Regions from separate parts of the Companilactobacillus sp. HBUAS56275 genome, predicted to be linked through region 1. Evidence: riboswitches for the same ligand, from Rfam matches in the RefSeq annotation. Region 1 holds a riboswitch; each other region holds the start of a gene.
The links. Region 1 has a riboswitch for tetrahydrofolate ahead of U8526_RS09380 (folate family ECF transporter S component). Riboswitches for the same ligand answer to the same signal wherever they lie in the genome.
Positions count from the first base shown of each region.

Region 2: another riboswitch for tetrahydrofolate. It lies ahead of U8526_RS02315 (folate family ECF transporter S component); the one in region 1 lies ahead of U8526_RS09380 (folate family ECF transporter S component).
Region 3: another riboswitch for tetrahydrofolate. It lies ahead of U8526_RS11450 (folate family ECF transporter S component); the one in region 1 lies ahead of U8526_RS09380 (folate family ECF transporter S component).

Region 1 covers NZ_JAYKKK010000004.1:191,779-195,985, reverse strand. The annotation lists gene hutH (histidine ammonia-lyase) at 1-656, shown strand, start outside; gene U8526_RS09385 (YitT family protein) at 1,083-1,955, shown strand; THF riboswitch at 1,996-2,092, shown strand; gene U8526_RS09380 (folate family ECF transporter S component) at 2,120-2,656, shown strand; gene U8526_RS09375 (bifunctional folylpolyglutamate synthase/dihydrofolate synthase) at 2,672-3,958, shown strand; gene helD (RNA polymerase recycling motor HelD) at 4,127-4,207, shown strand, end outside.
Region 2 covers NZ_JAYKKK010000001.1:499,076-503,282, reverse strand. The annotation lists gene pgmB (beta-phosphoglucomutase) at 1-290, shown strand, start outside; gene U8526_RS02320 (aldose epimerase family protein) at 294-1,280, shown strand; THF riboswitch at 1,638-1,732, shown strand; gene U8526_RS02315 (folate family ECF transporter S component) at 1,769-2,299, shown strand; gene U8526_RS02310 (bifunctional folylpolyglutamate synthase/dihydrofolate synthase) at 2,299-3,486, shown strand; gene U8526_RS02305 (hypothetical protein) at 3,650-4,207, opposite strand, start outside.
Region 3 covers NZ_JAYKKK010000006.1:71,233-75,439, forward strand. The annotation lists gene rsmI (16S rRNA (cytidine(1402)-2'-O)-methyltransferase) at 1-11, shown strand, start outside; gene U8526_RS11445 (acyl-[acyl-carrier-protein] thioesterase) at 11-754, shown strand; THF riboswitch at 1,354-1,450, shown strand; gene U8526_RS11450 (folate family ECF transporter S component) at 1,505-2,029, shown strand; gene tsaB (tRNA (adenosine(37)-N6)-threonylcarbamoyltransferase complex dimerization subunit type 1 TsaB) at 2,092-2,817, shown strand; gene rimI (ribosomal protein S18-alanine N-acetyltransferase) at 2,792-3,331, shown strand; gene tsaD (tRNA (adenosine(37)-N6)-threonylcarbamoyltransferase complex transferase subunit TsaD) at 3,364-4,207, shown strand, end outside.

The DNA of each region.
Region 1 (4,207 bases):
CTTATGTAAAGAAGAAAGTTGAAATTGAAATCAATTCTGTTACTGATAACCCAATCGTTACACGTGACGGCAAAGTAATTTCAGGTGGTAATTTCCACGGTGAGCCAATGGCACAACCATTTGATTTCTTAGGAATCGCCGCTTCAGAAATTGGTAATGTATCCGAAAGACGTGTTGAACGCTTGGTAAATACACAATTAAGTAAGTTGCCATCATTCTTAGTTAAGTATCCAGGCTTAAACTCAGGATTCATGATTACACAATATGCATGTGCTTCATTAGCATCAGAAAACAAGATTTTGGCACATCCAGCCAGTGTTGACTCAATTCCATCATGTGAAAACCAAGAAGATTTCGTAAGTATGGGAACAACAGCTGCAAGAACAGCTAGAGATATCGTTAAGAACTCACAACGTATAGTTGCAACAGAAATTATGGCAGCTTGCCAAGCACTTGATCTAAGCGACCGCACAGGTGGATTAGGTAAAGGTACAAGACCTGCTTATGAAGTATTCAGAAAAGCCGTTGATTTCATCGAAAATGATAAAGATATTGAAATCTATGATGAATTAAACAAAGCTTCAGAAACATTAACAGACGGTAAGTTACTCGCAGCTGTAGAAGATGTTGTTGATTTGGATATTCAATTTGATTAGTTGTGATTAATATCAACTAATGTGGTGTTAAGTATGCCCGTCGTCCGAAGATTTCTGTCACCAACTATATTCTGTTTCTATTGATGTTCACTAAAATTGCAGTATTTGGAAAGTTTTTAATTTTATGTAATTGAATAGAATCTATGAATGTATCTAAGTTTCTTAGTAAGGATTGTTTTTACCATTCAATGTTTTGAAGAATAAAAAATAGAATAGGACATTAGTCCGGAGCAAAAATTGGAATGCGTTCAGCTATGAAATCATTGTAACCGGCTTTGCCGGTTACAATGAGGCCGACTTTGGAAATCCATTATTTTGCACGAAGTGTAAAATGATTAGTTCCAAATCGCGCCCATAGCGTTCCAACAGCATTCCAATTTTTGCGGAGGACGGCAAGCAACGATAGGTAATTAAGAGGTGAGCACGATGTTGCAAAAGCAAAGTGTATGGCAAGACATTGTTACCAAACTGACGGTATGTCTGATATATGCACTTTTGTACTCCGTAGCGCTGAATTTCTTTTGGCAACCAGGACATATTTATGCTGGTGGATTGACAGGTATTTCGCAGATCATTGTTACCTTAATTGACAAAGCAGAGACGATCAATCTACCTTTCTCAATCATTTATTATTTATTAAATATTCCAATGATTCTGTTGGCCTGGTTCAAGATCAGTCATAAGTTCGTTATTTTCACTGTCATTGCTGTAACTTTTGCCTCAATTGCTACATCAGTAGTGCCCAACATGGTATTGATCAAGGACCCAATCATTTGTGCCATCTTTGGTGGTGTTATCAACGGCTACTCTTTAGGATTGGCTTTGAAGCATGGAATTTCTACTGGTGGAATGGATGCTTTAGTCGTTACTTTGCGGCAATGGACCGGCCAAACAGTTGGCCTGATATCGATGGTTCTAAACGGCATGATTATTCTTGCCGCTGGATTCCTTTTCGGTTGGCCATATGCTTTTTACAGTCTAGTATCAATTTTTGTTAGTGGAAAAGTGACTGATTTGGTTTATGTTAAACATCGCAAGGTACAAGTAATGGTGATCACGCAAAAACCAGAAGAAGTTATCACGGCTTTACAAAAAGAACTGACACGAGGAATTACCGTTTTACCACAAGCCTATGGAGCATATAAGAATGCTACGCAGACAGTATTAATTACCGTAATTACGTTTTATGAAATGGAAATTCTCGATGAAATTATGAAAAAAGTTGATCCCAAGGCTTTCGTCAGTGTATCGCAAGACATCATGATTTTAAGTGAATTTAAGGAAAAAGATATTGTTTAAAAACCTCTTTAAATGAGGATGTCACAAATACAAATAAAATATCAGAGTAGAAAATGAAGCGTCAAGTGTCAAAAGATGGGATGTTGCTTTTGGACGAAGGGAACTTTATCCACGGTTTCGTTTTCGCATTCGCTGCATATAATGTGTAGCAGCTCTAAAAGGAGATGCTCGAAGTGGATAAGAAGATTAGTGTTTACTCAATTTCAACAATGGGATTATTAGTTGCTTTGATGGTTGTGTTATCGCAGGTATTTGGTTTTGAAACACAATTGATCAAAATAACCTTTGATTTTATACCGCAAGTTGTTTTAGCAAGTTTATTTGGACCATTTTGGACTGGAATTTGTGCCGCCGTGGCTGATATCATTGGCGGAACTTTACTAGGTAAGGGAACATTCTTTATCGGCTTTACACTTAACTCATTTATTTCTGGGTGGTTGTACGGTAAGTTCTTCTACAAGAAGGAAATAACTTTGAAGAGTGCCTTTATCTGCGTGCTACTAAACACTGTTATCATCAGCCTTTTCTTGACACCACTATGGTTGTCGATCATGTACAATATTCCGTTTACTGATCCAAAATTGTGGGCCATCCGCTTGGTTAAAGCAGCTATCATGTTGGTCGTACAAACTGGGGTAATTGTTTTCTTCGGTAAAGCAATTCCATTCAAGACAATCGCCCACCGTTACGTTGCTAGATAAAAGGGGGAGTTAGGAATGGTTACGACGGGCAAACAAGCAATTGCATGGATCGATTCGCGTGTGAAGCATGGAAGTCGACCCGGTTTGATCAGAATTGAAGAATTGTTGAGATTAGACAATAATCCGGAAAAAGAGGTTCGTAGTATTCACATTGCTGGGACAAATGGAAAGGGTTCAACTGTGATGTATCTGCGCTGCTTATTGGAACAGAAGAATTTGACTGTCGGAACTTTTACCTCTCCTTATATCGAAAGTTTCTATGAAAGAATTTCTATCGACGGCCAAATGATTCCTGAAAATGACTTTGTAGAGTTATCAAATAGATTCATACCTTTAGTTGAACAAATGGATCAGTCAGAAAAATATTCTGGCATCACCCAGTTTGAAATTTTAACAGCAATGGCTTTCGACTATTTCAAAAATCGCGTGGATATTGCCATTATTGAGACGGGAATTGGCGGTTTGCTGGATAGTACCAACGTTGTACATCCTGAATTAGCAGCCATTACCACTGTGGGATTAGATCACACGGATATTTTAGGGGATACAATAGCTAAAATTGCCTGGCAAAAAGCTGGAATTATTAAAGAGAATGTTCCAATTGTCAGTGGCAATATTCCGGAAGAAGGACTAGAAGTTATTCAGGCTGAGGCTAATAAAAAGAATGCACCAAGTTATGTTTGGAAAAAAGATTACAAAACAGATTACTTAGGCTTTAAGGATCAATTTGAGATGTTCAACTTTCAAAACCAATACGCACAGTTCAAAAACTTAAAAACTCCATTAACCGGACATCAACAAGTTGAGAATGCGGCCGTAGCAATCGAATTATTCTATCTATATTGTCAAAAACATAACTATTCAATAAGTATCCAAGAGATTCAGACAGCATTATTGAAGGTACGTTGGCCAGCGAGAATGGAAGTTATCAGTCAAAAACCTTTGGTTATCATGGATGGAGCGCATAATCCGCATGCCATCAAACGTTTAAAGGACAATATTTTAACAGAGTATCAGGACTTTCATATTCACATCTTATTTTCTGCCATTACAACGAAAAATATTGATTCGATGTTGGAAGATCTGCTCACTATACAAAATGTCGATTTAACGTTAACAACGTTTGACTATCCTAATGCCTTACACTTAGCTGATTATCAAGATTTAGCTGATAGGATAACGATTGAACCTGATTGGAAGAAGGCTCTTGGAGAAAAGATGCAACAACTGGGTTCAGACGATGTGCTCTTCATTACGGGTTCACTTTACTTTGTATCAGGTGTTAGAGATCTATTGAAATGAAAAACAGACAGTAAGCAATCGGCTTACTGTCTGTTTTTTTTGAGTAAAATCATTAAATTTTTTATTTGTAATGTAAGCACTAATATCCCATTATTAAAGTAATAGTTCTTTTTTGAATTACCCTAAAAATAGTGGTAACATTATATAACTTTAATTTAAGAGGTTATTATGACAGATAAATCTATGGTTAATGAACTAGACGAAAAAAAGCTTGAACAGGCACATTTAAATGATGTGGTTGAGAAGATT
Region 2 (4,207 bases), on a different contig from region 1:
ATTTGGAGAAATACTTTGATGCTAGAGTTGATCCAAGCACTTTGAAGAATGGTAAGCCAAATCCAGAAATTTATGTTCGCGGTGCTGAAGTATTGAACTTGAAGCCTGAAGAATGTATCGGTCTAGAAGATGCAGTCTCTGGTATTAAGTCAATCAACGGTGCTAACGAAACATCTGTTGGGATTGGTGATCCAGAAATCTTAAATGAAGCCGATATCAACTTCACAGACACATCACAAGTAACCTTAACGAACATTAAGAAGGAAATGAGCAAAATAAAAGAGGGGTAGAAAATGACAGTTTCGAAAACAATTTTTGGGGAAATTGATTCTGAACCGGTTTACCTCTATAAAATCACTAACAAAAATCAAACAAGTATCAGCGTTATGAGCTATGCTGCAACTTGGCAAAATTTTGAAGTTGTTGAGGATGGAAAGAAACATTCATTGATCGAACATTTTGATAATTTGGAAGACTACATCAAGACACCTTATCAAGTTGGTAAGACGATTGGTCGTGTAGCTGGAAGAATTAAAGATGGTACTTTTAAGATCAATGGTAAAGATTATCAAATGGAACAAAATGAAGGTGAAAACTTTCTGCATGGTGGAAGTCATGGACTCCAGTATCAGAATTTCACTAGTCGCCAAATTTCCAATAAGGCGGTTATGTTCAGTCATACAATAAATGGTGAAGATGGATTTCCTGGAAAATTAGAAGTTAATGTCATTTATATGTTGAATGACAACGACGAAGTTTTCATTACTTATGGAGCCAATACTGATCAAGATACCTTGTTCAATCCTACTTGCCATGTTTACTTTAATGTTGATGATGAGAATATTCGTCAACAACAATTACAAGTTAACTCGGCAAAATTCTTGGAAGTGGATGACGGGAAAATTCCTACAGGTCAATATCTTCCTACTGAAGGTCCTTATGACTTTAAGCAACTTAAGACTATTGGCAAAGGATTAGATCAATTGTCCTTGTTAGATAAGCATGAATATGACGATACTTTTGTCGTCGATGGACATGCTGCAACAATTCAGTCTGATAAAAGAGCTGTAGATCTTTATACAGATCGCAACGGTATGGTTATTTTCACCGCTAACCCTGAAGACGAACAAAAGGCTGCAGAGTATGATTACAGTTGTTTAGCAATGGAATTACAAACATTACCAGACGCTATTCATCATCCAGACTTTGGAGATATCGTTCTAAACAAGGATAAGAAAGTGGCTTACACTAACAAATATAGATATCGCAAATTGAATTAATAATATAAATATAAGGAACCATAATCGGTATAAAAATTCTAAAATTAGGATTTTTATATCGATTTTTTTTATTTTTATGGTTACGTATTATCCGAACTATTTCCGTCAAAAATATTGACCTTGTTCGCTATTAGACGTTATATTTAAAAAGTCAAATGAATAAGGAAGGAGAAGTACGTCTAGTCGATGTAATTAAGGCTTTTGATTAAACATTAACTGATATGGTGTAAGGATACCGCCGGTAGTAGAAAATCTGTGGGCCACTGGAACGTGGAGGACGGCAAGTAGAGCAAAACCACACTATAATCAAATTTAATCAAGGATTAGTACAAATTACCACAATAAAAATAAAAGGATAACAGAGTAGAGAATAAAGCGTTAAGTGTCAAAAAGACGGAATGTGCTTTTGAACGAAGAAGTCGATTCGCGGTTTTATTCTCGCATTCGCTGCATAATAATGTGTAGCAGCTCTATGAGGAGATGCTCAAATGAACAAGAGAAACAGTATTTATTCAATTACAACTATGGGGTTACTAGTGGCAATGATGATTGTCCTAACCAATTTTTTAAGTATTCAAACACAATTTTTACGTGTCTCATTCGAATTTATACCACAAGCCATTTTAGGAATGTTTTTTGGACCACTGTGGGCCGGCATTTCATCCGTTGTTGCCGACGTGGTTGGAACAACTTTGTTTGGTAAAGCTGGATTCTTTATTGGCTTCACGTTAAACGCCTTGATTTCAGGTGTCCTATATGGAATTTTCTTCTACAAAAAAGAAATTACTTTAAAAAATACATTTATCTGCGTCTTACTAAATACCCTAATCATTAGTTTATTCTTAACCCCACTATGGTTATCAATCATGTATCATGTACCATTCTTCAACATGGGATTATGGATTCCAAGAATTATTAAAGCTATTGCAATGCTATTTATTCAAACTGGTTCAATCATGTTCTTTGGCAAAGCCTTACCATTAAAGACACTTGCTAGTCGTTATATGGTGAAAGGCTAATGTTTACTAAGGGTTCAGAAGCTGTTCAATGGCTGATTGAACGTGGTTACTTTGGCAGTTGTCCAGGCTTGGAACGGATCACGGAATTATTGCGCTTATTGGGTAATCCTGAAAAGTCGTATCCAACGATCCACGTTGCAGGGACTAATGGCAAAGGTTCAACTACTCGTTACTTAGCTAATCTATTGAGATCTAATGGTTTAAAAGTAGGGACTTTCAATTCGCCTTTTATCAAAGATTTTGCTGAACAAGTGGAAATTAATGGTCAAGAAATCCCCGATGCTGATCTAGTAAAATTGGGTAATTTGATTAAACCGTTAGTAGAGCAAATGGATGCTCAGAAGGAATTTTATGGTATTACTGAATTTGAAATTTTAACTGGTTTAGCATTTTACTATTTCAAGGGTCAAGTCGATGTGGCCATTATTGAAGTGGGCATGGGTGGTTTACTAGATAGTACCAATGTCATTAAACCAGAATTGGCCGCTATAACGACGATTGGATTGGATCACACAGCCTTTTTAGGTGATACTATTGAAAAAATTGCTTATCAGAAGGCAGGAATCATTAAAGAGAACGTACCTCTAGTAGTTGGGAATGTGTCTGAGGAAGCTTTGAAGGTTATTGAAATTCAGGCTAAAGAGAAGAATGCTAAAGTTTATACTTGGAAAGATGATTTTCACAGCGATTATCGTGGTTTTGTGGAACAGCAGTTTGAAGAATTTGATTTTGTTAACAATGAGATTAAGTTGAAAGGATTAGATACACCTTTAATTGGTCATCAGCAAGTCGAAAATGCGGCAGTTGCTTTAGAGATGTACTATCTATACACACAAAAGCATAATTTATCATTTGATAAAGATAAGATAATACATAGTTTGTTACAAACTAAGTGGCCCGCTCGCATGGAGATCATCAGTCAAAAACCATTGGTAATCATGGATGGAGCTCATAATCCACATGCAATTAAACGTCTAAAGGAAAATCTTTTGACGGATTATCAAGATTATCGTGTGAAGATACTTTTCTCAGCCATTGTCACTAAAGATATCAGTACTATGTTGGAAGAGCTACTAGAAATACCAAATGTTGAAATAACAATGACGACTTTTAATGATGATAGGGCTGTTAAGTTAGAAGATTATCAAGACTGGCAGCCAAGAATAAAGATAAATTCAAATTGGTAAGTGGCTTATGATGAATTAATCGGTAATTTGAAGTCCGATGAACTATTAATGATAGCCGGATCTTTATATTTTTCTTCAGAAGTACGATCAAAAATCAAATAAAAAGATGGATCCAATAGCTCAATTGTGAGTTGTTGAATCCATCTTTTTTGTTGTAGTTAGATTAGATACTGTCATAGAGCGTCCAATTGATAGTTCCTTTGTAAGTTCCAGCGGAGTTAGCTCCATCTGATTCAAGTAAGATACCACTGTCATTAGTCCAAGTAGAGTCGATATCAGTTATTACAGGATCATCGGAGATCGTTTCTCCTGTGGCTATTTGGATATCGTTATTAGTTAGGGAGTAGGAATTGTTACCAGTCTTATAAATTAAAGAACCATTAAAGTTAGAATTATCATTCTTCAATGTAGTTGAATTAGCAACTAGTTTCCAGTTATTTCCGGAACCACGACTATCTAGAATTGATAGATCCCATTTACCGGAACGGCTGATTACCTGATCTTTTTTAGTAGTATTGACTGTTTTAAAATATGCGTCTTCGGGATACTCATTGAGTGACAGACTGCCATCTTTGGTTTTAATAGTAAATCTGATGGTATTAGATTTATTGTTGTCAGCATCAGTAACATAAATCCGGACAAAATTAGTATCAGAAGTTAGATCATCTTTAGAAATATTAGCAGTTAATTGTCCAATAGGATCGCTGTTATTCATTTTAAA
Region 3 (4,207 bases), on a different contig from region 1:
GAGAAGAATAGTGACTGAGAGAGAAACATATTCAATGGAAGTAGAAGTACCATATTATTTTGTCAATTTTACAGGCGATATTCGTTTATCAGCTTTAATTGATATTATGTTATTAACTTCCGAAAAACAATTACATCAAGCAGACGCTGATAGTACAGAAATGGTTATGAACAATGGCCTAGGCTGGGTAGTTGTTCAATATCATATGGATATTAATCAGATGCCACGTTTAGGTCAAAAGTTAAAAGTTACGACACAAGCAACAAGTTATAATAAGTACTTTTTCTATCGTGATTTCTGGGTTGAAGACATGGATGGAAACGTCATGGTCAAAGCTCAGAGTGCCTTTGTTTTGATTGATATCAAGGAACGCAAGATTGTCAGTGCTGCTGACCGTTTGGAAAATAAATTTGGTGCCGAAGAAGTTAACCGAATTCAACGTTTTACACGGTTACGCGTACCGGACGAGTACGATTTTAAACAACCACAACACATTGGCTATTACAATATTGATGTCAATAAACATGTTAATAACTCTTATTACTTCGATTGGATGGTAGATACACTCGATGCAGATTATATTGCCAATCATCATTTGAAGACTATGGATATTAAGTATGAGAAAGAATTGAATTTAGAAAGTGAACCATTGTTGTTTGCTAAAATGAATTCAGAAAATAACACTTCAACTCATTGGATAAAGAATGGTGATGTTTTGAATGTTGTTGCTCAATTGGGATGGGAAGATAAATAGTAATTCTCTAGTTTGGTTAGTGTTTGATGCCATCCTCCACAAGAATTGGGAATGCATTGGAACGCTGTGGGCCGACTTGAAGCTAAGTATTTTACACTCTGTGTAAAATACTGGATCTCCAAGCTCGGCCTCATTGTAAATGGCAAAGCCATTAACAATGATTTCACGGCTGAATGCATTTCCAATTCTTGCTCCGGATTAGATAGTGTTCTAATTTTTGTTATCTAGTTCTATTAATTAGAAAATTTCGAAAATTAAAAACAGTATTTATTTAGAATTCCGATTGTGTAGAATCTCGAATAGATACTGTTTATTTTTGTTTAAAAATTTAGAAAGAAAAATACAAAATAGAGTTACTATTCAGCCCGGAGCAACAAGAAAATTGGCTCAGCCATGAGATTTACCTTAGCAATTTATTGCTTAGGTAAAGGTCGAACTTGAAGATCCATGATTTTGTACGAAGTACAAAATTATTAGCTTCCAGTCGGCCCATGGCGTTCCAGCCAAATTTTCTTGTTGCGGAGGGCGACATACTTATCCAAAACCAATTACTTGTATAGTTATTGATTTGTGCTACCATATTTAAGTATTTAAAAATATTTGGGGTAGGATTCAAGGCGTTAAGTGCTGATGGAACGGAATGTGAACATCGGACGAAGAGATTAATCTCGCGATCTTGTTTCCGCATTCGCCACTTTATATATGTCTCTTTTTTATATTCGGTGGCAGCTCCGTTGGGAGATGTCGATTATGAACAGTAGAACGAAAGTCGTTAGTGTTCAAGAGATTACGTGGATGGCCTTGTTAATAGCTCTACAAATGGTATTAGCAAAGCTTTCATTTGGTAGCAACGTGTTGCAAGTAGGTTTTAGCTTCATTGCTGTGGGATTGTTGGGATACTACTTTGGTCCCGTTAAGGCTGGTGTCGCTAATGTTTTAGCAGATATCATCAGTCATACGATTCTGGCAACTGGTGGCAGTTTCTTTCTAGGTTTTACCTTGACTGCTTTAGTATCTGGAGTGATTTATGGTTACATGTTGTATAATCACAAAGTTACAGTTCTAAGAACTTTTATTACAGTCTTGCTGATTACAGTAGTTGTTAATACGGGACTTAATACTTTGTGGATTCACATGATGACTGATATACCTTACATGACGTTGTTAATACCAAGACTTGGTAAAGAGGCATTTAGTTTGGTTTATCAAACTGGACTTCTCTTCATCGTTTTAAGATGGATAGATAATTCGAAATTTAATAAAATCGGCCGATAGGTCGATTTTTTTTTGTTGGAAATTATGTGTTAAAATAATTCTATTAAGAATGAGGGATAAGTATGAAAATATTAGCATTTGACACATCGAATAAGCCATTATCCGTTGCCGTGGTAGTGGATGGTAAAGTTTTAGCACATATAGAATCAACTGAAAAGAAGACACACAGTGTTTCTTTGCTACCTGATATTCAAAATGGTTTGCAAGAGGCCGGACTAACAATGGATGATATCGACTTAATTGCCGTTGCTAAGGGTCCAGGTTCATACACAGGGGTTAGAATTGCTGTGACGGTGGCTAAGACCTTAGCTGATACGCTTAATAAGAAGTTAGTTGGAGTTTCAAGCTTGAAACTGTTGGCTGCCAATGGCGATAAAAAACATCTCTTGGTTCCTCTAATGGACGCAAGAAATGATAATGCTTTTGCTGGTGTTTATGTAACAAATCGTGATAACAGATTGTTGACTGTTATTGCTGATCATCACACTTCAATGGCCAATCTATTTGAAACATTAAAACAATATGAGCCCGGTGAATTGGAATTCATTAATGTAACACCTAGGTTGCAGGAATTGATTCAAAAACAATTTCCAACTGCAACAATAATTATGAGTGAAGATTCATTGCCAGATGCTGGCAAATTGGCAGAGATTGCGGAGACAACTAGAGCTGTTAAGGATATTGATAACTTTATCCCAACATATTTACGTTTAACTCAGGCTGAACACGATTGGTACGCTAAAGGTAATAAGGAAGACAAAAATGTTTCCTATGTTGAAGAAATTTAAAAATATCTTGTCCAATAAAAAGGAAAAATTCGATTTTGAAAAACAATTAGTTACGATCGACGGACAGGAATTCACTTTACGAAAAGCTATTCCTGATGATTCGATCCAATATATGCGAGTTCAAGAAACAATTTATCCAATTCCGGTACCATGGCCAATTGATATCGTAGAAATGGAAATTGGCAATAAGAATGCGCTCTATTTGTCTCTGGTCAATAAAGACGTAGTTGTAGCTTTTATTGGTATTTCCTTGAGCGATAAAGAAGAATCGCATATCACTAATTTAGCAGTGAACAGTGATTACCAGAATTTAGGTATCGGCCATCTGCTATTGAATCAGGCTTTTAATTATTGTCGTAAACGAAACTTTGAGAAAATGTCTTTGGAAGTCGATGTAACTAATGATGCTGCAATCGCTTTGTACGAAGCCTTTGGATTCAAGGTTAAAACAGTTCATAAAAAGTATTATTTTAGAAATCATCACGATGCTTTAGAGATGATGGTTGATTTGTAGGGGAGAACATTTTGGAAAAAGATACGTTAATAATGTCATTTGAAAGTAGTTGTGATGAAACTTCCGTCGCTATTATTAAAAATGGTAAAGAAATCTTATCAAATATTATTGCAACACAAATAAAGAGTCATCAACGTTTCGGTGGTGTAGTTCCCGAAGTTGCCAGTCGCCATCATGTTGAGGAAGTTACGCGTTGTATCAATATGGCTTTGGATGAAGCTAAAGTTGGTTACAGTGATCTTGATGCTGTGGCTGTTACTTATGGTCCTGGACTAGTTGGTTCATTGTTGATTGGAATCATGGCTGCTAAAACAGTAGCGTTCGCACACAATCTACCATTGATCAAAGTTAATCATTTGGCTGGTCACATCTATTCAGCTAACTTTGTGACTGATCTACAATATCCGTTCATGTCCTTGTTAGTTTCCGGTGGACATACAGAGATTGTTCTAGTTACAGAACCAGGAGTTTTCCACACGCTTGGAGACACTAGAGATGACGCTGTTGGTGAGGCCTATGATAAAATTGGCCGGATCTTAGGTATTAATTATCCAGCTGGTAAAAAAGTCGATCAAATGGCTGCTAAAGGTAAGGATACTTTCGATTTTCCACGAGCAATGGTTCAAGAAGATAACTTGGATTTCAGTTTCAGTGGTTTGAAGAGTGCCTTTATCAACCGTGTTCATCATGCTGATCAGATTCATGAAGAATTGAATAAGGATGATTTGGCCGCCAGTTTCCAAGCCGCTGTTTTGGATATCTTGAGTAACAAGACTTTCAGAGCTTTGAAACAACATCCCGTTAAGCAATTGATTGTAGGTGGAGGTGTCTCCGCTAATCAAGGCCTAAGAAAACGTTTGGCTGAAGAAATCGAAA